Regions from separate parts of the Massilia sp. AB1 genome, predicted to be linked through region 4. Evidence: predicted binding sites of a transcription regulator. Region 4 holds the regulator's gene; each other region holds the start of a gene.

Region 1 (7,820 bases), on a different contig from region 4:
ATGCGGTTCCAGCTTGCCGTCGCGCTCGAGGATCGCGATCAGGGAGAAGTCGCTGGTGCCGCCGCCGACGTCGACCACCAGGATGATGTCGCCCGGCTGTACCTGCTTGCGCCAGCGGCCGCCGCTGCCCTGGATCCAGCTGTACAGGGCCGCCTGCGGCTCTTCCAGCAGGGTGGGCGCGAAGCCGGCCTGGCGGGCCGCCTCGGCGGTCAGCTCGCGCGCGGCCGGATCGAAGGAGGCCGGGATGGTGACGGTGACCGATTGCTGCTCGAAAGGCGCTTCCGGATGCGCCGCGTTCCAGGCCTGGCGCAGGTGCTGCAGGTAGCGGGTGGAGGCCGCCAAGGGAGAGACGCGCTCGACTTCTTCCGGCGCGTCGTGCGGCAGGATGGCGGCGCGGCGGTCCACGCCGGGATGGCACAGCCAGCTCTTGGCCGAGGACACCAGGCGGATCGGCGTGGTGGCGCCGCGGCTGCGCGCAAATTCACCTGCAATCGCACCGGAAGCCTCGCCGCCCGTGCTCCAGGGCAGGGCCAGCTCGCCCGCCGCCAGTTCGTCCGGGTGCGGCAGGTAGAGGAAGGAGGGCAGCAGCGGCAGCGCTTCGACCGTGCCGGGCGCGGTCAGCTGCGGGACGGGCAGGACGCCGTCCGCGGTCTTCTCGCCGTCGCTGGCCTGCAGGTCGACATAGGACAGGGCGCTGTGGGTGGTGCCCAGGTCGATGCCGATGGCATAGCGCGCATCTTCGTTCGATTGGGTCACAGTTCCACCTCCGCCGGGGCCAGCACGCGCGCATCGTGCTTCTCGGCCAGTTGCGGCAGGGTGACCTTGGACGCGCGCCAGCCGCGGTGGCTCAAGGTGCCCTTGAACGGGGCCTGGCCGACCACGTTGCCGGTCAGGCGCACGCTGGCGGCGTCGAAGCCTTCTTCCAGGGTGATGCGGGCGCCTTCGTTCTCGTTGCGTACCGGTTCGATGGTGAAGTGCTCGCGCAGCACGCGCGCGCAGCCTTCGTGCACGACGCGGGCGGCGGCGCCGATGTCGGCGTCGGAATAGGCGCTCAGGTTTTCCTGGGTGAAGTCGATCAGGCGGGCTTCGCGCTGGAACAGACTCAACAGTTGCAGGGCGGAATCCGGCGTCGGAGCGCGCAGAGGGGCAGGCGCTGGAGCGGGAGCCGGGGCTGGCGCCACAGGAGCCGGTGCGGCCACCGGGCCGACGCTGTCATCGCGCACGCGCGCGGCGAACTCGGCATCGCCGAGCGACTTGAAGAAGGCGCCGAAGGCGATCGAGATCCTGCTCCAGAAGGAGGGCAAATTGGTCGGTGTGGTCATTTCTTGCTTTTGGTAAGTAGGTGTTGCACCGCTAGAGCGTGTCAGGCGGCGTCGGGATCGAAGTCCGGAAACGCGCCATGATACCAGTTAGCGCGTGTCCGACGCGCCACCCCTTCACTCCGTGGGAGTGCGGGCCCCGCTGAGCAAGGCGGCGGCATAAACGCCGAAATCGTCCAGTCCGCGCTTGATAATGGTCACTAGCGCTGGCAGGGGCGCTTGCTGGTAATCCCATTCGGCGCGGCAGAATTCGCCGGTGCGCTTGAGGTCTTCGGCCAGGGTGGCCTCGATCCAGCCGTGTTCGGCCAGCAGGGTGATGACTTCGCGCTCGTCCTGCGGCAGGCCGAGGCGGGCATTGCCGATCACGTAGTCGCCCATCTCGATCGCCGCTTCCCAGGCGCGGATCACGTTGAGCGTGGCCGCATCCTGGCGCGTGATGTCTTCGGTAAAGGTAGCCGGTTCCTTCGCGTACTCTTCGCGGGCGCGGCGGCAGCAGCGTTCGATGGTGCCGGCCTTGCTGACCAGAATGTCGTCGTCCATTACCGCCTCCGTTCTCGATGTCAGATCAGGAAGAACAGCGCCGCCACGCAGGTGGGCAGCAGCGCGCCCAGGAACAGGCCCACGGCCCCGATCGATTCGTCGGCAAAGCCCTTTCGCAGCAGGGCCGCGCCGGCCGGGTTGGGCGCATTGGCGATGACGGTCAGGCCGCCGCCGCACACGGCGCCCGCCACCAGCATGTATTTGGCATGGTCGCTCAGGCCGGTGATCAGGGACCCCAGGTAGGTCAAGGCTGCATTGTCCGTGATTGCGGTCAGGCCGAGCGCACCGAAGAACAGCGCGGTCGGTCCCAGGCTCGACACCAGGGGTTGCAGCCACCATTGCTGCATGCCGCCCAGCACCACCAGGCCGGCCAGGAAAAAACCCACCAGCAGGCCTTCCTTCAGGATCAGCGGATCCTGGTGGCGCTGGTAAGCCGTGGTGAAGCCGAGGAAGAGCAGGAACAGGCCGATGAACAGCACCGGATGGTGGGCCAGCAGCACCACCAGCGCCAGGAAGGCGATGTGGATCATCGATACCGCCAGCGGCGCGGCTTCGGTGCTGGCGGCTTCCTGTGGGGCCAGGTGGCGGCGCAGCAGCAGGGTGGCCACGGTGGCGTTGATGGCCACCGCCAGCGCGGTGCGCCAGCCGAAGTGGGTGAGCATGAAGACGCTGTCCCAGCCCCAGGTGCCGGCCACCATCAGCACCGGCGGCGCGGCGTAGGAGGTGAGGGTGCCGCCGATGGACACGTTCACGAACAGCACGCCGAGGGCGGCGTACTTGCCCCATTCCGGCATGCCGGGACGGAACACGATGGGGGCCAGGGTGAGGGCGGCCAGGGTCATCGCGGCCGGCTCGGTGATCAGGGAACCGGCCAGCGGCACCAGCGCCAGGCCCAGCCAGCACAGCGCCACCTCGGTGCGCACCGGGGCCAGGCGCGCCAGCAGGCCGAGCAGGGCGCGCACGGCGTCCAGCACCGGGCGCGAGGCCGCGATCACCATGACCACGAACACGAACAGCGGCTCGGTGTACTGGCGCGACTCCACATAGCCGATGGCCGCGGCGCCTCCGCCCATCAGGGCCATCACGGCGATCAGGACGAAGGCCCAGAAGCCGAACACCACCTCGACCTCGCCCAGCAGGTGGAACAGGCCGGCATGGCGCGGATAGCGGTGGGCCAGGGCGTGGAAGGCCTTGGTGGAGAAGGTGTGGACCAGGGCAAGGGCGAACAGGACGGCGCCGACGAGATCGACAGGATTCATGGGCGGCCTCCCGGCAGACGGAGCAGTGAAGTCATTGCTGAAGCGGAAATAGATGAGCCCGCATTATTTCATCTTTTGCCTTGATGCTGGGCTGGCGCGAGTTTAAGTTTTATCAATACCAAATACCCAACTGGTATGTTCAAAATGAATATACCTTGCCAAACTCCGGCTCAGATAGTACTGTATATTTATACAGTATTTCTACCGGCACAACTATGCTAACAACCAACACCAATGTTGCGCCGGAGGCTTTGCACCCTTCGCTGTGGCTGGCGTCGCAGCTGGCGCATGCCGGCACCCGCTGCGTCGACACCGGCCACGCGGCCCTGTCGTCCCAGCTGCCCGGCGGAGGCTGGCCCACCGGCACCCTGACCGACCTGATGCTGCAGCAGCCCGGCATCGGCGAAATGCGCCTGCTGCAGCCCGCGCTGGCGCAGTGCGCCGCACGCCGCATCGTGCTGCTGCAGCCGCCCCATCCGCCCCAGGCGCTGGCGCTGGCCGCGCTCGGCCTGGACCCAGCACACCTGCTGTGGCTGCGCAGCAGCCGCACGGCGGATGCGCTGTGGGCGGCGGAACAGGTGCTGCGCAGCGGCAGTTGCGGGGCGCTGCTGTTCTGGACCAATCACGTGCGCAGCGACAGCCTGCGCCGCCTGCATCTGGCGGCGCAGGCCGGCGAGACCCTGTTTTTCATGCTCCGTCCGCTGGCCGCGGCGCAGGACGCATCGCCCGCGCCACTGCGTCTTGCCCTGCGGCCGGCGGCGGGCGGCATGCACATCGACTTTCTCAAACGCCGGGGACCGCAGCGCGACGCGCCGCTGTTCCTTCCCTTGACTCCTTCTCTTCTCCAACGCCATGCGTCTGTGGATCGGCCTGTATTTGCCCCAGCTACCGCTCGAGGTCTTCAGCCCGAACTGGTCCAGTGACCCGGGCAGCGTGGTGCTGGAGCAGGAGCGCGTGCTGGCGATGTCGCCCGCCGCGCGCGCAGCCGGGGTCCGGCCCGGCATGCGCCGCGGCGGCGTGCTGATGCTGATGCCCGAGGCGCGCCTGCACGAGCGCCATCCCGCGCGCGAGGCCGAGGCCTTGCAGGCGGTGGCGATGAGCATGCTGCAGTACACGCCGCAGGTGGCGCAGGCCGAGGAAGCCACCTTGCTGCTGGACATAGGCGCCAGCCTGCGCCTGTTCGGCGGCATCCGCCGGCTGTGCGCGCGGGTGCGCGAGAACCTGCGCGCGCTCGGTTTTACGGCCTGCATCAGCTGCGCGCCCACCGCGCGCGGGGCCTGGCTGCTGGCGCGCCGCAATGCGGGACGGGCCGTGCGCATGGATTCGCTCACGCGCCGCCTCGACCGGCTGCCGGTGGTGCTGCTGCCGCCCGCACGCACCTATGCGTCCTGGTTCGAGGGCATCGGCTGCGAGCGCCTGGAAGAATTGCGGCGCCTGCCGCGGCCCGGCCTGCAGCGCCGCTGCGGACGCGCGCTGCTCGACCTGGTCGATGCGGCCTATGGCCTGAGTCCCGAGCTGTTCGAGTGGATCGCGCCGCCCGAGCATTTCCAGGCGCGGCTGGAGCTGTTCGACCGCATCGACCAGGCCGACCTGCTGCTGGCCGGCGCCCATCACCTGGTGCTGCAGCTCACCGGCTGGCTGTGCGCGCGCCAGCTGGCGGTGGAGCGCATCCGCCTGCTGCTGGAGCACGAGCGCGGCCGGGTGGCGCGTCCGCCGACGGCGCTGGAGATCGCCCTGGCCGAACCGACCTGGCGCGACGAGCACCTGGTGCGCCTGCTCAAGGAACGCCTGGGCAAACTGGAACTGGAAGCGCCGGTGATCGGCCTGGCGCTGGAAGCGCAGCAGATGCGGGCCATGGCGCCGCCGAGCGAGTCGCTGTTCCCCGAGCCGGGCGGCACCGAGGAAGACCGGCTGCGCATGATCGAGCTGCTGGTGGCGCGCCTGGGCGCGGACAATGTGCTGCAGGCGGTGCCGCTGGCCGACTACCGCCCCGAGGTCGCCAATGTCTGGATTCCGGTGGAAGAGCGCGTGAGCCGGGCGGCGCGCGAGGCCGGCAGGCCGCCCGACGTGCAAAGCCTGCCGCGTCCGACCTGGCTGCTGGCCAAGCCGATCGCGCTATTGATCCGCAACCACCGGCCCTTCTACGGCTCGCCGCTGAAGGTGGCCTCGACCCCGGAGCGCATCGAGGCGGGGTGGTGGAGCGAGACCCAGACGCGCGACTACTTCATCGCGGAAGGGGAGGACCACACGCTGTACTGGATCTACCGCGAGCGCATCGTCGGCTCGGGCGAGGATGCCGCGCCGCGCTGGTACTTGCATGGTTTGTTTGGATGAATCGCCGGCGTCATCGTAGCGTGGGGGGGGTTCCCGCCCCCGCGGCGATAGTTATCGGTTCCAGTGCTGCGCCTGGTGATCTGCCGATTACCGGTTGTTAAGGGGCTCCGATTTCATGCCGCATTATTTCGCCGTCAACTATCACCGCGTGGAGTGAAATGCCCCAGTGGGGCATTTCACGAGCCGTCCACACCCTACGGGTATTGCGGCAAAAGGACAGGTCACCTGTTCGCTGATGACCGACCTCATTCCGGCGCCGTCACCCTGGTCAGCTGCAAGGTCCTGCGCGCCACATAGCCCAGCGACTCATACAGCGCGATCGCACTTGCATTGTCCGGGTACACGTGCAGGAAGGGCAGGTCGCCGCGGTCCACGATGCGGCGCATTTTCTCGACCATCAGGATGCGCGCATACGCCTTGCCGCGGTGTTCGGGATGCACGCACACCGCGCTCACCTCGACCATCCCGCTGGGACGCATGCGCTCGCCCGTCATCGCCGCCAGCGTGCCGCCATCGCGGATGCCGAGGAACTCGCCCAGCTCGTGGGTGCGCACGCCGAAGGGCCCCGGATTGGTCAGTCCCGTCAGGCTGCGCATCTCGGCCGCATCGTCCTCGCCCAGCAGCAAGGTCGCCGCAGCGGCGCTGCCGGCGTCGCGCGTCGCCACCATCTGCAGCACCGGTCCGAGCCGGGTGGCCTCCAGCCCATCCGCACCCACGACCGGATCGGGCGTCACCAGCATGACCGATTCGCCAGGCGCGAGCAGGCTGGCCAGCGCGGTCCAGGCCGCCGGGCTGTCGCCGAGCAAGGCCGCGAAGGGCCCGACCTCGCGCGGATAGCGCAGGGCAAGCGGGCCGCCCTGGGCGAAATGGCGGTGCCCGCCCGCCAGGCTGGACCAGACGGGGTGATCGAGCGCCGCGTGCCGCTCTGGAGAAAGCGCAAATATGTGCATGCCGTAATGTAGAGGAACGTTCGCCGCAGCGCAGGCGCGCCGCAGCAGACAAGGCGAGACCCAATGCAATTATCATACAGTGGCGCCAGCCCGTCTGCATCTCTCTGCATCGCCCGCCGCATGTGCTATCGTTGCGCCCAAAAAGCGCACTGCGACTGCCTTGTGCAACCCATGAAGGAGATGTTTGATGGCTGGCGGAACCGTTCACTTCCCCGGCGCGGACGGCCAGCTATTGGCCGCCCGTCTCGATGTACCGGACGGCCCCGTGCGGGCCTACGCCTTGTTCGCCCATTGCTTCAGCTGCAGCAAGGACGTGCTCGCGGCCAGCCGCACGGCGCACGGCCTGGCGCGCCACGGCATCGCCGTGCTGCGCTTCGACTTCACCGGCCTCGGCGCCAGCGAAGGCGAATTTGCGAACACCAATTTTTCCTCGAATATTGCTGACCTGATCGCGGCCGTCGATTTCCTGCGCGCCGAGTATGCCGCGCCGCAATTGCTGGTCGGCCACAGCCTGGGCGGCGCAGCGGTGCTGGCCGCCGCCGCCACCGTGCCGGAAGCGCGCGCCGTGGCCACCATCGCGGCGCCCAGCGATCCGCATCACGTTACCGGCCTGTTCGGCGAGCACCTGGACACCATTGCTGAGCACGGTGAGGCGCGCGTGCGCCTGGCGGGTCGCGAATTCACGATCCGCCGCCAGTTCCTCGAGGATATTGCCGAGCACAGCCTGGCGGAGAGGATCCATGCCCTGAAGCTCCCGCTGCTGGTGCTGCATTCGCCGCTCGACCGGACCGTGCCGCTGTCGGACGCCATGCAGATCTTCGAGGCCGCCCGCCATCCGAAGAGCTTCGTGTCGCTCGACAGCGCCGACCACCTGTTGACGCGCCGCGAAGATGCGCAGTACGTGGCCGGCGTCATCGCCGCGTGGAGCGCGCGCTACCTTGATTCACCACACGACGCCTTATGAAAACAACGATGAAAACGAACCTGAACTACCGCCAGGCGGAATTGAAAGATATCCCCGAGTTGTCGGTGCTGCGCCTGTCCGTGCGCGAGAACCAGCTGTCCTCGCCGGACAAGGTCACCCTGGCCATGTACCACGATTACCTGACCACGCTGGGGCAGGGATGGCTGTGCGAGGAGGACGGGCAAATCCTCGGCTTTTCCGTGGCCGACGTGCGCGATGGTTCGATCTGGGCGCTGTTCGTGCGCCCGGACAGCGAAGGCCGCGGCATCGGCCGCACCTTGCTCGAGATGGCCTGCGACTGGCTGTTTGCCCAGGGGCACCCGAAGGTCTCGCTGAGCACCGGCATCGGCACGCGCGCGGACCGCTTCTACGAAGCCCATGGCTGGCAGCGCGAGCTGCGGCCGGGCGACCGGGAAGTCAGCTACACCTTGCCGGCCCGCCAGCACCACAGGAT
Region 2 (7,820 bases), on a different contig from region 4:
GTCATGAACGGCCGCGCGGCCTGGCCGGCGATCAAAAGTATAGGATGATTATTTATCGGGAGTTAATGCTTGGATGCACACATATGCGCGCGGCATAGGCGATTTTGGCATTGAAAATTTTGCCTTTCTTGAAAACGACAGAATAAATCATGTTTCTGTCGCAGACGTCCGTGCAGATGTTGTAAATACAACTCATTCGCTAAAAATTTCTGCTCGGTGATTCTTCCTTTCCGGATACGCTGCTCTCGCCACTTCAGATGGCACCGGTCCTGCCGGTTACAGCAACTATACAGGCGAGCAATCGCTTGACGGAAAACCAAACATAAGGAAGAAGCATGAAGCACTCGCATTCGATTCATCCAGCAATGTTGAAACTCTGCGCAGCGGTCTCGCTGGCAGTCGTCTCGGTCTCGGCCAGCGCAGGCGCCGGCAACGGCAAGCCGGTCCCGGGCCTGATGGAAACCGACCGCATCATCGTGAAATACAAGGATTCGGCCGCCGCCATGAAGGGCGTGGCGAAGGTTGCCGGCATGACCAGCGACCGCAAGGCCAAGCTGGACCGCGCAGGCCAGCAGTTCGGCATGACCGTCCGTGAAAGCCACACGATTTCGACGGGCGCCCATGTGTTCAAGCTGAACGGCAAGCGCGGCCTGAAGGACGTGCAGGCCCTGGCCGCCGAAATGATGGCGCGCGACTCGAACATCGAGTACGCCGAGCCGGACCGCATCATGACCCACATGGCGACCGCCAACGACCCGATGTACAGCCAGCAGTGGCATTACACCGACGCCACCGGCGGCCTGCGCCTGCCGACCGCCTGGGACAAGTCGACCGGCACCGGCGTGGTCGTCGCCGTGATCGACACCGGCTACCGTCCGCACGCCGACCTGAGCGGCCAGATCCTGCAGGGCTACGACTTCATCGGCGACACCTTCGTGTCGAACGACGGTAACGGCCGCGACAGCGATGCGAGCGACCCGGGCGATGCGATCGCCATCGGCGAGTGCGGCAATGGCGAACCGACCCGCGCCCAGACCTCGAGCTGGCACGGCACCCACGTGGCCGGCACCGTGGCCGCGCGCACCAACAACAGCCTGGGCGTCGCCGGCGTTGCCTACAACGCCAAGATCGTTCCGGCCCGCGTGCTGGGCAAGTGCGGCGGCTACACCTCGGACATCGCCGACGCGATCACCTGGACCTCCGGTGGTACCGTGACCGGCGTGCCGGCCAACGCCAACAAGGCGCGCGTGCTGAACCTGTCGCTGGGCGGCGGCGGTGCTTGCGATTCGACCACCCAGGCTGCGATCAACGGCGCCCGTTCGCGCGGCGCAGTCGTTGTCGTCGCGGCTGGTAACGATGCGATGAACGTCAGCAACGCCAGCCCGGCGAACTGCTCGGGCGTGATCGCCGTGGCCGCAACCGGCAAGACCGGCGGCCGTGCCTCGTACTCGAACTACGGCACCCTGGTCGACGTGGCCGGACCGGGCGGCGACGGCAGCTACAGCGTGCTGTCGACCCTGAACTCGGGCACCGGCGCACCGGCATCGGACAACTACGCCGGCTATCAGGGCACCTCGATGGCGACCCCGCACGTCGCCGGCGTGGCTGCGCTGATGCTGGCAGTGAACTCGTCGCTGACCCCGGACGACATCGAATCCAAGCTGAAGTCGACCGCGCGCGCCTTCCCGGCTTCGTGCTCGGGCTGCGGCACCGGCATCGTCGACGCGACCGCCGCGGTCAACTCGGCGGTGATCATCGATCCGCCGCCAAGCACCGAAACCGAGTCGAACAACACGATGGGCACCGCCAACATGGTGAGCACCAGCGGCACCACCATGAGCGGCAACATGGGCAGCAGCACCGACACCGACTACTTCCGTGTCGATCTGCCGGCAGGCAAGACCCTGAGCGCGGTCCTGACCCCGAACAGCAGCTCGGACTACGACCTGCACGTGTACAACAGCGCCGGCACCCTGCTGGGCAAGAGCGAGAACGGCACCGGCGCGGTCGACAGCTACAACTCGGCCAACACCGGCACCACCACCTCGACCCGCTATGTGCGCGTCGTGTACTACAGCGGCGGCACCGGCTCGGTCAGCGGCAAGTACACCCTCAAGATGACCTGGTAAGTCCTTCTCGCTCTGCCGGCAACGGCAAATCCATAGCGAAACGCGCGGCCTCGGCTGCGCGTTTTTTATTTCCTGGTTTGATGCTGATCAATGCCGTTTCAGAGGGATTGCCGACATTTCTGCCCTTTGAAAACCAACAGTGTCATGTGAATACTTATCCGAGAATTACCCCGTTCGCGCCGCACGCACGTGCAGTAAGCACAAAGTTGGCATCAAAAATTTTGCTTATTTAACTTTCGTCCGAAGAAATTATGTTTTTGAAAAATATGTACGTATAGGTGTTGTGAAATCGCCGAATTCAATTCGAATTTCCCAGCGCTACCTCTTCCGTTCGCGATACGCTGGCTTCGCCGCATCCAGACGGCACCGGCATGACCGGTTAAACCAACTATACAGGCGAGCAATCGCTTGACGGAAAACCAAACATAAGGAAGAACCATGAAGCACTCGCATTCGATTCATCCGGCAATGTTGAAACTCTGCGCAGCAGTCTCGCTGGCGGTTGCCTCGGCCTCGGCCGTGGCAGGCGCCGGCAACGGTAATGTGGTCCCGGGCCTGATGGAAACCGACCGCATCATCGTCAAGTACAAGGATTCGATGCCGGCCGCCAAGGGCATGGCCAAGGCGGCCGCCATGAGCGGCGACCGCAAGGCCAAGCTGGACCGTGCAGGCCAGCAGTTCGGTATGACCGTTCGCGAAAGCCACACGATTTCGACGGGCGCCCATGTGTTCAAGCTGAACGGCAAGCGCGGCCTGAAGGACGTGCAGGCCCTGGCCGCCGAAATGATGGCGCGCGACTCGAACATCGAGTACGCCGAGCCGGACCGCATCATGACCCACATGGCGACCGCCAACGACCCGATGTACAGCCAGCAGTGGCACTACACCGACGCCACCGGCGGCCTGCGCCTGCCGACCGCCTGGGACAAGTCGACCGGCACCGGCGTGGTCGTCGCCGTGATCGACACCGGCTACCGTCCGCACGCCGACCTGAGCGGCCAGATCCTGCAGGGCTACGACTTCATCGGCGACACCTTCGTGTCGAACGACGGCAACGGCCGCGACACCGACGCCAGCGACCCGGGCGATGCGATCGCCATCGGCGAATGCGGCGGCGGCCAGCCGACCCGCGCCCAGAACTCCAGCTGGCACGGCACCCACGTGGCCGGCACCATCGCCGCCCGCACCAACAACAGCCTGGGCGTCGCCGGCGTCGCCTACAACGCCAAGATCGTCCCGGCCCGCGTGCTGGGCAAGTGCGGCGGCTATACCTCGGACATCGCCGACGCGATCACCTGGACTTCGGGCGGCGCCGTCTCGGGCGTGCCGACCAACGCCAACAAGGCCAAGGTCCTGAACCTGTCGCTGGGCGGCAGCGGCGCCTGCGATTCGACCACCCAGAGCGCGATCAACGGCGCCCGCTCGCGCGGCGCCGTGGTCGTCGTCGCGGCCGGTAACGATGCGATGAACGTCAGCAACGCCAGCCCGGCCAACTGCTCGGGCGTGATCGCCGTGGCGGCGACCGGCAAGACCGGCGGCCGTGCCTCGTACTCGAACTACGGCACCCTGGTCGACGTGGCCGCTCCTGGCGGCGACGGCAGCTACAGCGTGCTGTCGACCCTGAACTCGGGCACCACCTCGCCGGCATCGGACAACTACGCAGGCTACCAGGGCACCTCGATGGCGACCCCGCACGTCGCCGGCACCGCCGCGCTGATGTTCGCCGTGAACTCGGCGCTGACTCCGGACGACATCGAGTCCAAGCTGAAGTCGACCGCACGCGCCTTCCCGGCATCGTGCTCGGGCTGCGGCACCGGCATCGTCGACGCGACCGCTGCGGTCGACTCGGCGCTGGGCGGCGGCGGCACCGGCACTACCCTGGCTGAAAGCGAGTCGAACAACACGACCGGCACCGCCGACCTCGTGACCGTCAGCGGCACCACCGTCAACGCCAACATGGGCAGCTCGACCGACACCGACTATTTCCGTGTCGATCTGCCGGCAGGCAAGACCCTGAGCTCGGTCCTGACCCCGAACGGCAGCTCGGACTACGACCTGTACGTGTACAACAGCGCCGGCACCCTGCTGGGCAAGAGCGAGAACGGCACCGGCTCGGTCGACAGCTACAACACGACCAACACCGGCACCGGCACCCTGGCCCGCTATGTGCGCGTGGTGTACTACAGCGGCGGTACCGGCTCGACCAGCGGCGCCTACACCCTGAAACTGAGCTGGTAAGTCCTGCTCGCCGCGCCGGCAACGGCGATGCGACGACCAACGCGCGGCCTCGGCCGCGCGTTTTTTATTGTGCGCTTCACATGGGGCCAAAGCGACGATGGCTGATTGTTACGGGAAATATTTTGTGAAATTAACGTTCTTCCGAAGAAACGATGTTTTTCAAAAATTTGTGATTTTTGGTGTGGTGAAACAACCGAATTCGCTACGATTTCGGCTGCGTTACCTCTTCCTTTCGCGATAACCTGCACCGTTCTCATCCAGACGTACAGCGTCATCGCTGACGAAACTCAAGGTAAGGAAGAAGATGAAGCGTGCAATGCATCCGGTAATGTTGAAACTCTGCGCAGCAGTCTCGCTGGCCGCAGCCTCGGTCTCGGCCGTGGCAGGCGTCGGCAACGGTAATGTGGTCCCGGGCTCGATGGAAACCGACCGCATCATCGTCAAGTACAAGGATTCGATGCCGGCCGACGCCGCCAAGGGCCTGGCCAGGGCCGCCGCCATGAGCGGCGACCGCAAGGCCAAGCTGGACCGTGCGGGCCAGCAGTTCGGCACGACCGTGAGCGAAAGCCACACCATCTCGACCGGCGCCCACGTGTTCAAGCTGAACGGCAAGCGCGGCCTCAAGGACGTGCAGGCGCTGGCAGCCGAAATGATGGCCCGCGACCCGAACATCGAGTACGCGGAGCCGGACCGCATCATGACCCACATGGCGACCGCTAACGATCCGCTCTACACCCAGCAGTGGCACTACACCGACGCCACCGGCGGCCTGCGCCTGCCGGCCGCCTGGGACAAGTCGACCGGCAGCGGCGTGGTCGTGGCCGTGATCGACACCGGCTACCGCCCGCACGCCGACCTGAGCGGCCAGTTCCTGCAAGGCTATGACTTCATCCGCGACACCTTCATCGCCAACGATGGCAACGGCCGCGACAGCGATGCGAGCGACCCGGGCGACGCCATCGCGATCGGCGAATGCGGCAATGGCCAGCCGACCCAGAACAGGACCTCGAGCTGGCACGGCACCCACGTGGCCGGCACCATCGCCGCGCGCACCAACAACAGCTCCGGCGTTGCCGGCGTGGCCTACAACGCCAAGATCGTCCCGGCCCGCGTGCTCGGCAAGTGCGGCGGCTACACCTCGGACATCGCCGACGCGATCACCTGGACCTCGGGCGGCAGCGTGACCGGCGTGCCGGCCAACGCCAACAAGGCCAAGGTCCTGAACCTGTCGCTGGGCGGCAGCGGCGCCTGCGACTCGACTACCCAGACCGCGATCAACGGCGCCCGCTCGCGCGGCGCGGTGGTGGTCGTGGCCGCCGGTAACAGCGCGATGAACGTCAGCAATTCGAACCCGGCCAACTGCGCGGGCGTGATCGCCGTGGCGGCGACCGGCAAGACCGGCGGCCGTGCTTCCTACTCGAACTATGGCACTTTGATCGACGTGGCGGCGCCTGGCGGCGACGGCGGCTATCCGGTGATCTCGACCCTGAACTCGGGCACCGGCGCACCGGCATCGGACAACTACGCCGGCTACCAGGGCACCTCGATGGCGACCCCGCACGTGGCCGGCACCGCGGCCCTGATGCTGGCCGTGAACCCGGCGCTGACCCCGGACGGCATCGAGTCCAAGCTGAAGTCGAGCGCGCGCGCCTTCCCGGTGGCCTGCTCGGGCTGCGGCGCCGGCATCGTCGATGCCACCGCCGCGGTCGCTGCGGCGCAGGGCGCAAGCGTCGGCACGGCTATGGCGGAAACCGAGGGGAACAACATGATGTCCACCGCCAACCAGGTCACCGCCAGCGGCAGCACCGTGACCGGCTATATCGGCAATGGCGCCGACACCGATTACTTCCGTGTCGATCTGCCGGCAGGCAAGACCCTGTCTTCCTACCTGGCCCCGAACAGCACGGCGAACTACAACCTGTACGTGTACAACAGCGCAGGCGCCCTGATGGGCCAGAGCGTGAACGGCATCGGCATGACCGACACCGTGCACTCGGCGAACACCGGCACCACCACGTCGATTCGCTATGTGCGGGTCGTGTACTACACCGGTACCACCGGCGCCGCCACCAGCGGCGGCAAGTACACACTGAAGCTCACCTGGTAAGCCTTCCGCCGGCTTGCCGGCACGGCAGTGCGCATGGAGCGCGGCTTCGGCCGCGCTTTTTTTGCGCCCGAAGGACCTGGTTCTTCCGTGACAGCTTAGCTTGCAACAATTTAATTTTCAGTCGATACTGTATGCAATTACAGTAGTGTGCCCCGGTCTGGGGCGGCCTCGATGAACGCCCCGGTCCGAAAAATCATCCATTGCGACTGCGATTGTTTCTACGCATCCGTCGAGATGCGGGATGATCCGTCCCTGCGCGGCCGGCCCCTGGCGGTCGGCGGGCGGCCCGACCAGCGCGGCGTGATCGCCACCTGCAACTACGAAGCGCGGCGCTTCGGCATCCATTCGGCCATGGCCACCGCCCAGGCCATGAAGCTGTGCCCGGACCTGCTGGTGATTCCGCCTGCGATGGAGAAGTACCGCATCGCCTCGCGCCAGATCATGGACATCTACCGCGACTACACCGAGCTGGTGGAGCCGCTCTCGCTCGACGAAGCCTATCTCGACGTCAGCGATTCCCCCCACTGCAAGGGCAGCGCCACCCTGATCGCGCAAGAGATCCGGCGCCGCATCCTCGAGACCGTCGGCATCACCGCCTCGGCCGGCGTGGCGCCCAACAAGTTCGTGGCCAAGATCGCCAGCGACTGGAACAAGCCGGACGGCCTGTTCCTGGTGCGCCCGGAGGAGGTGGACGCCTTCGTGGCCGCGCTGCCCGTCAAGAAGCTCTATGGCGTGGGCAAGGTGACGGCGGAAAAGATGAACCGCTTGGGCCTGCAGACCTGCGCCGACCTGCGCGGCTGGAGCATGGACCGCCTGCACGAGCACTTCGGCAGCTTCGGCGCGCGCCTGTACGACCTGTCGCGCGGTGTCGACCACCGCCCGGTGAACACCTCGCGCGAGCGCAAGTCGATCAGCACCGAGGAAACCTATACCCCGGACGTGCCCGACCTGCCGGCCTGCCTGAAGCTGCTGCCCGAGCTGGTCGAGCATTTGCTCGGCCGCATCAAGCGCGCCGGCGCCGAAAAATTCATCAACAAGCTGTTCGTGAAGATCAAGTTCGCGGACTTCCAGCAGACCACGGTGGAGTGTGTTGGCTATGCGCCACATATTCCGACCTACGCCCACCTGATGGAAACCGGCTGGCTGCGCGCCGCCAAGCCGGTGCGCCTCCTCGGCGTCGGCGTCCGGCTGAGCGACGCGGAAATCGTCGAGCAGCTGCGCCTGTTTGACGACCTGACAACATAAAAATTTTTTCCGGCATTGACGCTTGGCATCGGCGTAGAATGTCGTTCCCTTGAAATACTGAAACAATCGGATAACAGCGTATGTGGTTCAAGAATCTCCAG
Region 3 (7,820 bases), on a different contig from region 4:
GTGTCGGTCGCGATCGACGACTTCGGTACCGGCTATTCGTCGCTGTCCTACCTGCACCGCTTCCCGATCCACACCGTCAAGATCGACCAGTCCTTCGTGAAGGAGATCCACGAGGAGAACGGGCACTACCCGGTCATCCTGGCGATCATCTCGATCGCGCGCGGCCTGGGCCTGAACCTGATCGCCGAAGGCGTGGAAACCGAGGAACAGGCGCGCTACCTGCGCTCCAACGGCTGCCTCACCATGCAGGGCTACCTCTACTACCGTCCGATTCCGCTGCAGGACTTCATCGGCGCGCTGCGTGCGCAGTCCGCTCCGAATTTGCGCGCTGTCCAGGCGTAAGCAGCCATGCTCGATAGTCCCAGTCATCCCAGCGACGCGCAGGAGCGCCATACGGCCGAATTCCTGCGCGTGAAGGGCTTGGCCGAGCGCGGCGTGACCCAGGCCCAGCACACGCTGGGCTTCATGTACGTCAACGGCCAGGGCGTGCCGCGCAACTACGAGCTGGCGGTGGCCTGGTACCGCATGGCGGCGTCCGCGGGCCTGGAGCAGGCCCAGTACAACCTCGGCGTGATGTACCAGAAGGGCCAGGGCGTGGAGCACGACTTCGGCCAGGCCGCCTACTGGTACCGCCGTGCGGCCGAGCAGGGCTATGCGCCGGCGCAGTACAACCTGGGCTGGCTGTATGCGAAAGGGCAGGGCGTGCCGAACGACGTGCAGCAGGCGCTGCACTGGTTCAGCCAGGCCGCCGAGCAGGGCGAGCCGGGCGCGCAGCACAACCTGGGCATGATGTACGAGACCGGCAAGGGCGTGCCGCAAGACCTGGACGCCGCCCTCGACTGGTACCGGCGCGCCGCCGAACAAGGCTATGCGCGCTCGCAGTTCAGCCTGGCGCTGCGCGCGGATACCGGCCAGGGCATGCCGCGCGACACCTTCGCGGCGCTGGACTGGCTGCGCAAGGCTGCCGACCAGGGCTACGCGCCGGCCCAGTTCAACCTCGGCCTGCGCTACGACAAGGGCCAGGACCTGCCGCAGGACAGCGAGCAAGCGATCCTGTGGTACGGCCGCGCGGGCGAGCAGGGCCACGCCAGTTCGCAGTTCAACCTGGCCCTGATCTACGACAGCGGCCACGGCGTGCCGCGCAACGAGCAGCTGGCCCTGGGCTGGTATCTGCGCGCGGCCGAGCAGGGCCATGCGGGCGCCCAGGACAACCTCGGCATGCGCTACGAGCACGGCCAGGGCGTGGAGCGCGATCCGGCCCAGGCGCTGCACTGGTACCGCCAGGCGGCGGAGCAGGGCCTGCCTTCGGCCCAGTATCACCTTGGACAGCTGTACGACAGCGGCAACGGCATTGCGCAGGACGTGGAGCAGGCGGCCGCGTGGTACCGCAAGGCGGCCGAGCAAGGCCATTTGCGCGCCCAGTTCGACCTCGGCCTGCGCTACGAGGGCGGGGTCGGCGTGCCGCAGGACAGCGCGCAGGCGCTGGCCTGGTACCGGCGCGCCGCCGCGCAGGATTACGCGCCGGCGCAGTACATGGTCGGCGCCCTGCTCGACCGGATGGAGGACAGCGATCCGCGCGAGGCGGCCGACTGGTTCCACAAGGCGGCCGACCAGGGGCATTCGCTGGCCCAGTTCGAGCTGGGGCTGCACTACGACTGCGGCAAGGGCGTGGAGCGCGACTACGAGGCGGCGCATTTCTGGTACCTGTGCGCGGCGCGCCAGGGGCATGCGCGCGCGCAGTACAACCTGGGCGTGATGTACGCGGCGGGGCAGGGGGCGCAACGCGACCTGGTGGAGGCGTATGCCTGGCTGCACCGGGCGGGGAGCGCGGGCGTGGCGCTGGCGGCGAGTTACCTCAAGAAGATTGCGGGGCGCATGGAGCCGCAGTTGCTGGCGCAGGCGCAGCGCTTGGTTTGATACCTTGGTGGTTTGCATGCGCCCACGCAACCCCTTTGATGTCCCGCATTTGAACCACTAAAACCCCCCCCACCCCAGCCGAACACCACCCCCACCGCGTTATACTGTATGCCCATACAGTCAAGCCAGCGCGATGGAACTCACCGACAAGCTCGAAATCCTGGCCGACGCCGCCAAATACGACGCTTCCTGCGCCAGCAGCGGCGCGCCCAAGCGCGGCTCGGAAGGCAAGGACGGCCTGGGCGCCACCACCGGCATGGGCATTTGCCACAGCTACACGCCCGACGGCCGCTGCGTCTCCCTGCTCAAGATCCTGCTGACGAACTTCTGCATCTACGACTGCCAGTACTGCATCAACCGCCGCAGCTCCAACGTGCCGCGCGCTCGTTTCGCAGTCGAGGAAGTGGTCAAGCTGACCCAGGATTTTTACCTGCGTAACTATATCGACGGCCTGTTCCTGAGCTCGGGCATCATCCGCTCGGCCGACTACACGATGGAACAGCTGGTCGCCGTCGCGCGCCAGCTGCGCGAGGTGCACCAGTTCCGCGGCTACATTCACCTCAAGACCATTCCCGACGCCGACCCCGCCCTGATCGAGGAAGCGGGCCGCTGGGCCGACCGCCTGTCGGTGAACATCGAGCTGCCCACCCACGACAGCGTGACCCGCCTGGCGCCGGAAAAGAACGTGCACACGATCAAGCTGGCGATGGGCTCGATCCGCCGCAAGCTCGACGAAAAGGCCGAGGAACCGAAGGCGCCGAACTTCGCTCCGGCCGGCCAGAGCACGCAAATGATCGTGGGCGCCGACGCCAGCGACGACCACACCATCCTCAACACGGCGCAAACGCTCTACGGCAGCTACAAGCTCAAGCGGGTCTATTACTCGGCCTTCAGCCCCATCCCGCAAAGCCCGAAAAGCGTGCCGGCCGCGCCGCCGCCGCTGCTGCGCGAGCACCGCCTCTACCAGGCCGACTTCCTGCTGCGCGGCTACGGCTTCACCGCCGGCGAACTGATGCCGGCCAGCGGCAACCTGGCCCTCGACATCGATCCCAAGCTGGCCTGGGCGCTGTCCAACCGCGAGCATTTCCCGATGGACCTGAACCGCGCCGACGCCAGCATGATCGCGCGCGTGCCCGGCATCGGCTTGCGCAACGCCAAGCGCCTGGTCGACCTGCGCCGCCTGCGCCGCATCCGCTGGGAAGACCTGTCGCGCCTGCGCTGCAGCCTCAAGAAGCTGGCGCCTTTTGTCGTCACGGCCGACTACAAGCCGGCGCAAGGGGCGGCGGAGTCCAGCATCCTGCGGCGTCACCTGGCCGACCACCAGCCGGCGCAGCAGATGAATCTCTGGCCGGAGTTGCAGGCGGCATGAACGATCCGAGCGCCACCCACGCGGTACTGCAGGGGCGCTCCCTGCAGGTGGCGAGCTTCGCCGAATGGCGCGAGGCGGCGCGCGAACTGCTGCGGGCGGGCGTGCCGCCGGAAGCGGTCACCTGGGGCTCGCCGGGCGACGATCTGTTCTCGGGTGCGCCAGCGCCCGGAACGCCCCCGCATAATGCGGCTATCCAGTTACAGGAACCGAAACCGGCACCGCACTTGCCGCGCTCGCTGCTGGAGATGCTGCAGACCGCCGCCTGCTATCGCGAGCCTGAGCGCTGGGCTTTCCTTTACCGGGTGCTGTGGCGCTGGCAGCAGGGCGAGCACGACGTGCAGTCGCCCGCCGACCCGGACGGCGCGCGCCTGCACGCCATGGTCAAGGCGGTGCGCCGCGAGGAGCACGACATGCACGCCTACATCCGATTCCGCGAGCGTCCCATCGAGACCGGCGCCCCGCGTTTCGTGGCCTGGTTCGAACCGCGCCACGACGTGCTGCCCCAGGTCGCCGAACATTTCGTCAGCCGCATGGGCAAGGTGAGCTGGATGATCGCGACCCCGGACGCCAGCGTGCTGTGGGACGGCCACACGCTGCACAACTGCGGCCCCCTGATGTCCAGCGCCGCCGACCTCGACGACAGCGGCGAAGCGCTCTGGCTCACCTACTACCGCAGCATCTTCAATCCGGCGCGCCTGAATACCTCGGTCATGCAGAGCCACATCCCCTCGCGCTTCTGGAAGAACCTGCCCGAAGGCGCCCTGGTGCCCTCCCTGGTGAGCCAGGCCGGCCTGGGCGCGCGCCGCATCGGCCAGGTGCAGGCGGTGGGACGGCGCAGCGGCGCCACCATCCCGATCGCGCCCGAGGACGCCCAGCCCGAGCGCCAGCAGCCGTCCAAGCTGGACGAATGCCGCCGCTGCGAGCTGTGGCAGCACGCGACGCAAGCGGTTGGCGGGGCAGGTCCGAAGCGCGCCAAGATCATGATCGTGGGTGAACAGCCGGGCGACCAGGAAGACCTGGCCGGCGCGCCCTTCGTGGGACCGGCCGGCAAGCTGCTCGACCGGGTGTTCGAGCAGGCCGGGCTGGACCGCCAGACGGTCTACCTCACCAATGCAGTCAAGCATTTCAAGTGGGAGCCGCGCGGCAAGCGCCGCCTGCACAAGACCCCGGTGCAGCGCGAGATCGAGGCCTGCCACTACTGGCTGGAGAAGGAACTGGCGGCCTGCAAACCCAAGGTCATCGTGGCCATGGGCGCCACCGCCCTCAAATCGGTCATGCAGTCGGGGAAGGTCACGCTCGGGGACAAGCTGGGCCGGCCGGTGCGCCATGGCGACAGCTGGGTCGTCACCATCTACCACCCCTCCTACGTGCTGCGCGTGCCCGACGAAGCATCCAAGCAGGAAGCCTTTTCCGTCATGGTCAAGGGCTTGCGCTTGGCCCAGGAATTATTGGAGCGTCCTGACGTCCCGGAATCCCCTTAGCACGCTTCTGCCACAACCCGCTGGAACCACAGCACGACCGTTCTGCTTTGAAAGCACGACCGTTCTGCTGTAACTGCCCTTATTTGCAGGCTATTAACGCTTTTGCTCAGCTGTTGCGCCAATGACGCAAGCTCATCAAAAAGTAGTTAGCGTTATGTCTAAATTCTCTCGAAAACTCTCGTCAGGGTCATAGAATTTCCGTACGGCACTAATTATTCAAGGTGCTATGGCCTGTACATACGGCCGCACCATGCCGCCACATGCCGTACAACGACCTGACGAGACCACGATGAATACCCCCTTCCTCCGCCTGCTGCCGGCCTTGACCTTGACCCTGATCGCCATCCCGGCGGTCCACGCCGACGACGCCGTTCCCACGGTTCCAGCCGCCGCGGCAGCAAGCACCGACAGCGCACTGCCGGTCACCGCCACCGTGACCGTCGCCTCGCAATACGTCTCGCGCGGCGTCCGCCAGACCTGGGGCCGTCCCGCCCTGCAAGTCGGCGTCGATTACGTGCGCCCGGACGGCTGGTCGGCCGGCACCTGGGCCTCGACCATCAGCGACCGCTTCGTCGAGGGCGGCAAGGCCGAATGGGACCTGTACGGCGGCTACAGCGGCACCGCCGGCCCGCTCGGCTACAGCGTGATGGCCTACTACTACCTGTATCCGGGCGCCGCCATCAGCGCCACCAATACCAAATTCAACTACGGCGAACTGTCGCTCGGCGTCACCTGGAAGTCCTTCTACGCCAAGTACAACCGCACCATGACCCGCGATTTCTTCGGCATCGTCGACGCGCGCGGCACCGGCTACCTGGACGTGGGCATGAACCACGACCTGGGCGGCGGCTATGTGCTGAACCTGCATGCGGGCGACGGCCGCGTGGCCGGCGCGGGTAACGACTACTGGAACTGGCGCGACGCCAAGGCCGGCGTGACCCGCAGCTTCGACGGCGGCTGGACCGTTGCCGCCGCCTGGACCCGCGCCTGGGGCAAGACCGACGCCTACGACCGCTACACCACCGGCGTGCCGCGCGCCGACGGCCAGCTGGCCATCGCGAATCCGGCCAAGAGCACTTTCACCCTGAGCGTGGCCAAAACCTTCTGACCTGAGGAGCGTCCATCATGAACGAATCGAAGAAGACGCGCGGCGGCCGCATGTCGCTTTCCCTGACCGCCAGGATCTGCGCCACCGCCACCGCGCTGGTGGTGCTCAGCCTGGGCATCACTTCGGCCTTCATCGGCGTCAAGAGCAGCCGCAGCGCCGAACAGTCGGCGATGGACCTGGCGCGCACCTCCAGCCGCGAAGCCGCAGCGGCGCTGCAGAGCCGGATCGGCGCCAACCTGGCCATTCCCGCCACCATGGGCGCGACGATGCGCGCAACCCTGGCCACCGGCGAGCCGCTGGCGCGCACCCAGGTCGCCGAGATGACCAAGGCCGCGCTGCTGAGCTCCGAGGATCTGTTCGGCACCGCCGTGACCATGGAGGCCAATGCGCTGGACGGCAAGGACCAGGAGTTCGCCGGCCAGAAGCCCATGTATGACGACAGCGGCCGCTACATGCCTTACTTCACGCGCAACGGCGCGGGCGGCGTGAATGTCGAGCCGATCATCTTCCCCACCACGCCCGGCGCCAACGACTGGTACGACGTGCCGAAGGCGACCAAGCGCGTCTTCTTCACCGAGCCATATTCGTATCCGGTCAACGGCAAGGACGTGCTGATGGCGTCGATGGTCGTGCCGATCCTCGTCGACGGCCAGTTCAAGGGCACCGCGAGCGCCGACTTCAACGTCACCCAGCTCGGCGCCATCCTGGCCGAGATGAAGGTGGTGGAGGGGGGCTCGCTGGCGCTGGTCACGAACGGCGGCATGTACGCCAGCCACAAGGACCTGGCCCGCGCCGGCAAAAAGGCCGAGGACTTGCCGGCCGCCGCGCTCGACGCGGTCCGCGCCGGCAAGCCCTACGAATACGTGGACGACAAGGGCATGGTGCGCCTGCTGCAGCCGCTGCGCATCCATCCGGACATCGCGCCATGGGCGATCTCGCTGAGCTTCCCGCAAAGCGTGGCCACCGCCTCGGCGCGCGAGCTGACCGGCTTCGCGCTGCTGGTGTCGGTGGTGTGCGCGGTCGCCGCGGCCATCGTCATGTGCATGGTGCTGCGCCGCCTGACCCAGCCGCTGCGCGTACTGGGCAAGACCATGACCGGCCTGGCAAGCGGCAACGCCGACCTGGGCGCCCGCCTGGAGGTGCGCGGCAAGGATGAACTGGCGACCATCGCGGCCGGCTTCAACGGCTTCGTGGCCAAGATCGAATCGGTGCTGACGCGCGTGCGCACCAGCTCCGACAGCGTGGCCATGGCCGCGCACGAGATCAGCCAGGGCAACAACGACCTGTCGTCGCGCACCGAAGAACAGGCCAGCGCGCTGGAAGAAACCGCGGCCTCGATGGAAGAGTTGACCAGCACCGTGCGCCAGAACGCCGACAACGCCCAGCAGGCCAACCAGCTGGCGCTGTCCGCCTCCGAGACCGCCGCCCGTGGCGGCGAGGTGGTGGCGCGCGTGGTCGAGACCATGGCCTCGATCAGCGAATCGTCCAAGAAGGTGGTGGACATCATCAGCGTCATCGACGGCATCGCCTTCCAGACCAACATCCTGGCGCTGAATGCGGCGGTTGAAGCGGCGCGTGCGGGCGAGCAGGGCCGCGGCTTCGCGGTCGTGGCGTCCGAAGTGCGCAACCTGGCCCAGCGCTCGGCCAGCGCGGCCAAGGAAATCAAGGCCCTGATCGGCAATTCGGTCGACAAGGTCGACACCGGCTCCATGCTGGTGGCCGAAGCCGGCAAGACGATGGACGACGTGGTGGGCAGCGTGCGCCGCGTGAGCGACATCGTGGCCGAGATCAGCGCCGCCAGCACCGAGCAGAGCGCCGGCATCGCCCAGGTCAACCAGGCGATCGGCCAGATGGATGGCGTGACCCAGCAGAACGCGGCCCTGGTCGAGGAAGCCGCAGCGGCGGCCGAAAGCCTGCAGCAGCAGTCGGACCTGCTGGTGTCGCT
Region 4 (7,820 bases):
CGGCGACGGTGCGGTTTCAGCTTTCTTCATCTTAACGGTCAGATGACGCAGGACAGCATCATTGAATTTGAATGCGGTTTCCAGCTCGACCAGGGTCTCGTTGTCGCACTCGATGTTCATGCAGATGTAGTGAGCCTTCGGCAGCTTCTGGATCTGGTAAGCCATCTGGCGACGGCCCCAGTCTTCCACGCGATGGATGTTACCGCCGCGGCTGGTCACCGTGGTCTTGTAACGCTCGATCATCGCCGGAACTTGTTCGCTCTGGTCCGGGTGGACGATAAAAACGATTTCATAATGACGCATGCAACACTCCTTGAGGACGTTTAAACAAATGCCCACCTCGGCGTCAAGACGAGTGTGGGAAGGGAAAGCCTGCTATGGTAACACGTGCACAAGCCGCAGGCAACCGGTCGGTCCCGGATGCCTTCGCTTTTCCCACGCCCGTGCGAAAAGATGGCTGCTGCATAATATGCAAGAATGTGAATTCTCACATCATTTTTGTTTCATGTGCGGTGCTAGCATGTCCTGGCTGAACACAAGTTCAGCCTAAGAAACGACATGTCGCACACACCTGGAGACAATATGAAACTGAAGAAACTGTACGTTGCAGTATTGGCGATCACGGTATCCGCAGCGGCCTACGCCTGGCCCTCGAGCACCTGGACCCGGGTTTATTATTCGGACTCCGCCATGACCACCCAGGTCGGTTCGCAGACCTTCACTTGCCGCGGCTACATGATCACCACCGGCCAGCAGACCGCATACTTCGACTACACCGAAGAAGGCTGCGAGTGGTAAGCTGAGGCTTCGTACCCGGCGGCCAGGGCAGCCGGGCGCGCGGGAGCGGTGCGCGTGGAAAAAACCAACGCGGCCGCTCCCGCCCTAAAAATATTCCTGTTTTCCCTTGCGTCTTGCGAAATACTGTATAAAAATACAGTCTGGTCCTACAACTATCCAGCCGCACGACATGCTCAAGCTCACTGCAAGGCAAGAACAGATCCTGAACCTGATCAGGGAAGCGATCGACAACACCGGGTTCCCGCCGACCCGCGCCGAAATCGCGGCGGAACTGGGCTTCAAGTCGGCCAACGCCGCCGAGGAGCACCTGCAGGCCCTGGCGCGCAAAGGCGCGATCGAGATTTCGCCGGGCACTTCGCGCGGAATCCGCCTGGTCGGCGCCAGCGCCGAACAGATCCCCATGCCGCCGCCTGCGCTCATGATGTCCCTGCCCCTGGTCGGCCGCGTGGCCGCCGGTTCGCCCATCCTGGCCCAGGAACACGTGGAAGCCACCTACAGCGTCGACGCCGCCATGTTCTCGGCGCGGCCGGACTTCCTGCTGAAGGTCAAGGGGTGGTCGATGCGCGATGCGGGCATCTGCGACGGCGACTTCCTGGCGGTCAAGAAGATCGACAGCGCCAAGAACGGCCAGATCGTCGTGGCCCGCCTCGGTGAAGAAGTCACCGTCAAGCGCTACCGCAAGACGGGCGAGACCGTCGAGCTGCTGCCGGAGAATCCGGATTTCAAGGTGATTCGCGTGGAGCCGGGCGACGAGTTCGCGCTCGAGGGCCTGGCGGTTGGCTTGATGCGTAGCTGGCACTGATCGCGTCGGCTGCGATAACACTGCCCTGCAAACTTGGGTCCCGGCGGGGGCCGGGACCAAGTTTCCCCGAGCAGCCGGAAACTTAACTCCGGCCCCTTCAGCTCCCCACCTTATTTATTCTGCTTGATCATCGCGTTGTGCTCCGACACATACGCCTCGGTCGCCGCACGCCAGGCCGCGAAGTCCGCGAGGATCAGCTTGGAACTCACCTTCGCTTCCTCCGCCAGGTTCTCGCGCACCCGCTCCAGGTGAGCGTGCGCCGCATCGGTCTCCTGCTTGTTCATCAGCTTGGCGATATCCGCCGGGATCTTCTTCGACAGCGGCGAGGATGCGTTCAGGTTCGTGACGAACTTGTTGTAGCAGTTCTGCCAGGTCGCCACCGCGCCGCTGACGCGGTCGATTTCGTCATTCAGCTTCGACATCGCCGGAATGCGCGGCGCCGGGCAGCGGAATTCGCCCGATTTGAGTTCCGCGCCGTCGTACTCCCTGATCCAGTAATCGATCTCCGTGCGGCGCTTGACGCGCTGGTCCATCACGTCCAGCGAGGCGGCGGCGATCTTGTTGCCTTTCGCGGCCGCTTTCTTGAACAATTCCCTGGCCTTGGCTTCGTCCACCTGCCCCGCTTCGCCATACCAGTACATCTGGCCGAGCGCCTGCTGCGCTTCGACATTGCCGGCATTGGCGAGCTTGGTATAGGCCTGGAGGGCTTCGGGATAGGCTTTTTTGGCGAACAGGGCGTGGGCGTCGGCCAGCGGATCGGCGTGGGCCACGGAGCAGAACAGCAGACTTGCTACGACGAGAAAACGCTTCATGGGACGGTCGAGAGTGAGGGAATGCTGCATGGTAACGCGAATACTCCCTCAGCCTCAACCGCCCTTACAATCATTTAAGGCCGGCATTCAAGGGCGCGTCGGCGGCGGCGCCTCGGAAGAACCCATGGTCGGCTGGGTGCGCGGGTATTGCTGCCCTTCCCGCTCCTGCGCGCGGCGCGAAGCGATGGCGCGCTCCATCATGCGTGCGCGGTGGTCGGCCATCACGAATTGCTCGGTGGCGTCGCGCCAGGCCTCGAAGCGGGCGGACACCTCCGCGGAGTTCTGCTGGGCTTGCGCAGCCAGGCTCGCGTGCACACGCTCGATGTGCGCGGCGGCCTGTTGCGCCTCCGCCAGAGTCAGCAGGCCGGCGACATCGGCCGGAATCCGGCTGCCTTGCGCCACGGTCTCGTTGAGCTTGGCGACAAAGCCGTTATAGCATTGCTGCCACGCCTGGAAGGATTCGGAAACCGACTTGATCTGCGCCTTGGTCCTCGACAGCTCGGGAATCGCCGGCGCCGGGCAGTCGAAGCGCCCCGACACCAGGTCTGCTCCCCTGTAGCCGCCGGTCCAGAAAGCGATGTCGGCGGCGCGCGCTTCACGCTGTTTCGCCACCTCCTGCGCATTGCCCGCGGACTGCAGGCCGCCGGCCATCGCCAGGCCCGATACACCCAACATCAAGACGCCCATGATTCGTTTCATCATTCCTCCCTGTGGTGGTGCAAACATGCCGGCAAGCCGACGGTCACGCCCCTGGCATCCTCCAGAGGCGTGATGCAAGCCTCAACGGCGCCCCGGTCCCGGCATGGTCGCCGGCGACGGCACCGGCTGTGCGCCCGGCTGCGGGTAGCGCTGCGCTTCGCCTTCCTGCTGGCGGCGCGCCGCCATGTCGTATTCGAGCCTGCGCGCAGTGTTATCGGATTTGACGTAACGTTCCGTGGCGCCCTGCCAGGCGTCGTACTTGGCCATGACTTGCGAAGCATTCTGCTGGGCTTGCGCGATCAGGCCCTCGTGCACGCGGTCGACGTGGGCGGCGGCCTGTTGCGCTTCCTGCGGGGTCAGCAGTGCGGCGACATCGGCGGGAATGCGGCTGCCGCGCGACATGGTCTCGTTCAGGTTGGCAACGAAGCCGTTATAGCACTGCTGCCAGGCCTGGTAGGAATCGGACACAGACTTGATCTGGGACTTGGTCTTCGACATGTCCGGGATGCTGGGGGCCGGGCAGCTGAACCGGCCCGACACCAGGTCTTCGCCCTTGTAACCGCTGGTCCAGAAGGCGATGTCGGCGGCGCGGGCCTCGCGCAGCTTCGCCGCTTCCTGGCCGTTGCCCGCGGACTGCATGCCGCCTGCCATGGCGAGTCCGGATACACCTAACACCATGACACCAACGAGTCGTTTCATGATTCCTCCCATATTGTGGTGTAACAATTCTAGCCTAGCTGGTGATACAAGCAACCGATTCCCGCGCCACCCTGTCAAGATTGACAGGGTGCGCTTTCGGATTGCCGGCAGTGGGAAGCTTGCTGTCTGGCGACAGCGTTTGGAAGAGCTTGGTCACGAACAGCCGTGGCGCCGGCGCGCCACGGAGCCGATCATTCAACGCCGGGACGGCGCAGGCGCGGTGCCCATGCCGGATCCGGGCTGGGGATAGCGCTGCGCCTCGCTTTCCTGCTGCTGGCGCGCAGACATCTCGTATTCCAGCTTGCGCGCAGTGCTGTCGGATTTGACGTAACGTTCGGTGGCGCCCTGCCAGGCGTCGTACCTGGCCATGACTTGCGAGGCATTCTGCTGGGCCTGGGCGATCAGGCCCTCGTGCACGCGGTCGACGTGGGCGACAGCCTGCTGCGCCTCCTGCGGGGTCAGCAGGGCCGCGACATCCGCGGGGATGCGGCTGCCGCGCGACAAGGTCTCGTTCAGGTTGGCGACGAAACCGTTATAGCACTGCTGCCAGGCCTGGTAGGAGTCGGACACCGACTTGATCTGGGACTTGGTCTTCGACATGTCCGGGATGCTGGGCGCCGGGCAGCTGAAACGGCCCGAGACCAGGTCTTCGCCCTTGTAGCCACTGGTCCAGAACGCGATGTCGGCGGCGCGGGCCTCGCGCTGCTTCGCCGCGTCCTGCGCATTGCCGGCGGACTGCATGCCGCCTGCCATGGCCAGTCCGGAGACACCTAACACCATGACGCCTACGAATCGTTTCATGATCCCTCCCGTGTTGTGGTGTAACAATTCTAGCCTAGTTGGCAACACGGGCAACTAATTCGGCTTTCTCTCTGGCTAAAGTGAGAGCGCACCCGCGAAGTCCGCCAGCAGGTCGTCGGTGTCCTCGATGCCGACCGATACCCGGATCAGGGACTCGGCAATGCCCATGCTGGCGCGGCGCTCGGCGCCCATCTCGAAGAAGATGGTGTGCGCGACCGGAATCACCAGGGTGCGGGTATCGCCCAAATTACTCGCAGGAATCGCCAGCTTCAGGCGGTTCAGGTAGTCGAAGCAATCGATGCCCTCCTTCAGTTCGAAGGACAGCAGCGAGCCGCCCGAGCGGAACAGTTCCTTGACGATGCCGTTCTGCGGATGCGAGGCCAGGCCCGGGTAGTGGACCGCCGACACGCGCTCGTCGGCTTCGAGCATCGTCGCCAGCGCCAGCGCGTTGGCGCTGGTGCGCTCCATGCGCAAGGCCAGGGTTTCCGCACCCACGGCGATGTGGTGGGCCGCTTCCGGACCGAGGGCGGCGCCGAAGTCGCGCAGCGCCTTGGCGCGCAGCTGGGCCATGCCCTGGTTCTGGGACGGCTGCTTGCGGAAGTTCTGGGCGATGTTCGGGTAGGCGCTCCAGTCGAACAGGCCGGTGTCGGTCAGGGCGCCGCCGAGTGCAATGCCGTGGCCGCCGATCGACTTGGTCAGCGAATTCACCACCAGGCCCGCGCCGACCGCCTTCGGACGGAACAGGTAGGGCGTGGTCATGGTGTTGTCGACCACGTAGAGGATGCCGCGCTCGCGGCACAGCTGGCCGATGCGCGCCAGGTCCGCCACCTGGGTGCGCGGGTTGGCGATGGTCTCGACGAACACCAGGCGGGTGTCCGGCTTGAGCGCCGCTTCCACCTTGGCCGCGTCGGTTGCGTCCACGAAGGCCACGTCGACGCCCTGCCCCGCCACGGTCTGCCACAGGCTGTTGGTGTTCCCGAACAGGAAGGACGAGGAGACGATGTGGTCGCCCGCCTTGAGCAGCGCCTGGAACAGCGCGCCGATGGCGCCCATGCCGGTGGCGAAGCACAGCGAGGCGACGCCGTCTTCCATCTTGGTGATCTTGTCCTCGAGGGCGCCCACGGTCGGGTTGCCCTGGCGGCCATAGCGGAAGCCCGGCTCCTTGCCCTGGAAGACGCTGGCCAGCTGGCGCGCGTCGCCATAGCCGAAGGCCACCGAGGTGTGCACCGGCTTGTGCAGCGAGCCCTGCTCGATCGCCTTGCGGCGATCGTTGTGCAGGATCGTGGTGGTGAAGCCGTACTGTTTGGTCTCGCTCATACGGCTTTACTCGGCGGCGACGGGCGGGTTCAGGTTGAGCTGGGTGCGCACCGGGTCCTCGATGGTGTTCTTGCTCGGCTTGTGGCGCGCCGATTCCAGGTTGTCGAGATATTCCGGGGTCACGTCGCCGGTCACGTAGACGCCGTCGAAGCAGGAGGCCTCGAAGTTCTTCAGCGCCGGATTCACGTCCGAGATGGCGCGCTTGAGCGCATCCACGTCCTGGTAGACCACGCGGTCGGCGGTGATCTCCTTGCAGACTTCCTCGACGGTGCGGCCGTGGGCGATCAGCTCGTCGCGGGTCGGCATGTCGATGCCGTACACGTTCGGGTACAGCACCGGCGGCGCGGCCGAGGCGAAGAAGACCTTGCGGGCGCCCGCTTCGCGCGCCATCTGCACGATTTCGCGGCTGGTGGTGCCGCGCACGATCGAGTCGTCGACCAGCAGCACGTTCTTGTCCTTGAACTCGGCGCTGATCGCGTTGAGCTTCTGGCGCACCGACTTCTTGCGCATGCCCTGGCCCGGCATGATGAAAGTGCGGCCGATATAGCGGTTCTTGATGAAGCCTTCGCGGTATTCCACGCCGAGCTTGAGGGCCAGCTGGATCGCGGCCGGGCGCGAGGAATCCGGGATCGGCATCACGACGTCGATCTCGTCGACCGGGATTTCCTGGCGGACCTTGTCGGCCAGGTATTCACCCATGCGCAGGCGGGTGGCGTAGACCGAGGCGCCGTCGATGACGGAGTCCGGACGGGCCAGGTAGACGAATTCGAAGGCGCAGGGGTTCAGCGAGGTGTTCTCGGCGCACTGGCGCTCGTGCAGGTTGCCGTCGTTGTCGATGAAGACCGCTTCGCCCGGCGCGATGTCGCGCACGAAGCGGAAGCCCAGGCCTTCCAGGGCCACGGATTCGCTGGCCACCAGGTATTCATTGCCCTGCTCGGTCTCGTTCACGCCCAGGCACAGCGGACGGATGCCGAAGGGGTCGCGGAAGGCCAGCATGCCGTGGCCGGCGATCTGCGCCACGACGGCGTAGGCGCCCTTCACGCGGCGGTGCACGGCGGCGACGGCCTTGAACACGGCGTCCGGGTTCAGGGTGTAGCCGTCGGCCGCTTCCTGGACTTCGTGGGCCAGCACATTGAGCAGCACTTCCGAATCGGAATCGGTGTTGATGTGGCGGCGGTCGTTGCGGAACAGCTCGTCCTTGAGCTGGGCCTGGTTGGTCAGGTTGCCGTTGTGCGCGAGGGTGATGCCGAAGGGCGCGTTCACGTAGAACGGCTGCGCTTCTTCCTCGCTCGACGAGCCCGCGGTCGGATAACGGCAGTGGCCGATACCGGTGTTGCCTTGCAGCGAACGCATGTTCCGGGTACGGAACACGTCGCGTACCAGGCCGTTGGCCTTGAACATCGAGAACATGCTGCTGTGATTGGTCGCGATCCCCGCCGCATCCTGGCCGCGGTGCTGCAGCAGCAGCAATGCGTCATACAGAAGCTGGTTGACGGGAGAGTGCGAGACGACGCCGACGATGCCACACATGGTGCGCTCCTAAAAACTGGACTGCTTGATTGCTAAAAGGTTCAAAACTTGGTTCAGTATCTGACGTGCTGCGCCAGCGCAGCGGGCAGGAAAGGCTTGACGGTGCGCACGCCGGTTTCCGCCATGGGCGACAGCAGCGCATCCCGCCAGAAAGCCTGTTGTGGAATGGATGTCATCCCACACAATATGACGGCGGCAAGCACGATTACAATGCCGCGCGCCAGACCGAACAATCCTCCGAGGCCGCGGTCGGCGAGGCCCAGGCCGCTGGCTTCCACCAGGGCGCCGATCGCCAGGGACAGCAGGCCCATCAAAATTCTTACGCCCAGGAACAGCACGATGAAGGCCAGGATCAGGCGCGC

Evidence for each region. Region 4 encodes LexA, which represses DNA repair genes until DNA is damaged. Its sites were predicted from a motif close to ACTGTATNNNNATACAGT; they were not measured.
Region 1: the regulator LexA is predicted to act here: its motif matches at 3,298-3,315, upstream of imuA (translesion DNA synthesis-associated protein ImuA).
Region 2: the regulator LexA is predicted to act here: its motif matches at 6,601-6,618, upstream of dinB (DNA polymerase IV).
Region 3: the regulator LexA is predicted to act here: its motif matches at 2,021-2,038, upstream of J8847_RS16100 (putative DNA modification/repair radical SAM protein).

What each region holds. Positions count from the first base shown of each region.
Region 1 covers NZ_JAGKSG010000012.1:25,155-32,974, reverse strand. Annotated here, with positions in the region: gene J8847_RS09375 (Hsp70 family protein) at 1-756, opposite strand, end outside; gene J8847_RS09370 (DUF2760 domain-containing protein) at 753-1,322, opposite strand; gene J8847_RS09365 (DUF86 domain-containing protein) at 1,437-1,859, opposite strand; gene J8847_RS09360 (putative Na+/H+ antiporter) at 1,880-3,118, opposite strand; gene imuA (translesion DNA synthesis-associated protein ImuA) at 3,334-4,041, shown strand; gene J8847_RS09350 (DNA polymerase Y family protein) at 3,971-5,452, shown strand; gene J8847_RS09345 (GNAT family N-acetyltransferase) at 5,698-6,402, opposite strand; gene J8847_RS09340 (S9 family peptidase) at 6,590-7,366, shown strand; gene J8847_RS09335 (GNAT family N-acetyltransferase) at 7,375-7,820, shown strand, end outside.
Region 2 covers NZ_JAGKSG010000020.1:25,147-32,966, forward strand. Annotated here, with positions in the region: gene J8847_RS13155 (S8 family peptidase) at 336-2,129, shown strand; gene J8847_RS13160 (S8 family peptidase) at 2,568-4,367, shown strand; gene J8847_RS13165 (S8 family peptidase) at 4,696-6,474, shown strand; gene dinB (DNA polymerase IV) at 6,646-7,719, shown strand; gene J8847_RS13175 (recombination-associated protein RdgC) at 7,800-7,820, shown strand, end outside.
Region 3 covers NZ_JAGKSG010000028.1:6,292-14,111, reverse strand. Annotated here, with positions in the region: gene J8847_RS16110 (putative bifunctional diguanylate cyclase/phosphodiesterase) at 1-342, shown strand, start outside; gene J8847_RS16105 (tetratricopeptide repeat protein) at 349-1,917, shown strand; gene J8847_RS16100 (putative DNA modification/repair radical SAM protein) at 2,051-3,286, shown strand; gene J8847_RS16095 (UdgX family uracil-DNA binding protein) at 3,283-4,767, shown strand; gene J8847_RS16090 (TorF family putative porin) at 5,057-5,875, shown strand; gene J8847_RS16085 (methyl-accepting chemotaxis protein) at 5,893-7,820, shown strand, end outside.
Region 4 covers NZ_JAGKSG010000004.1:72,143-79,962, reverse strand. Annotated here, with positions in the region: gene rpsF (30S ribosomal protein S6) at 1-303, opposite strand, end outside; gene J8847_RS03970 (DUF6289 family protein) at 583-798, shown strand; gene lexA (transcriptional repressor LexA) at 968-1,600, shown strand; gene J8847_RS03960 (SEL1-like repeat protein) at 1,711-2,412, opposite strand; gene J8847_RS03955 (hypothetical protein) at 2,500-3,111, opposite strand; gene J8847_RS03950 (hypothetical protein) at 3,193-3,810, opposite strand; gene J8847_RS03945 (hypothetical protein) at 4,006-4,611, opposite strand; gene J8847_RS03940 (cystathionine gamma-synthase family protein) at 4,687-5,928, opposite strand; gene purF (amidophosphoribosyltransferase) at 5,935-7,458, opposite strand; gene J8847_RS03930 (CvpA family protein) at 7,512-7,820, opposite strand, start outside.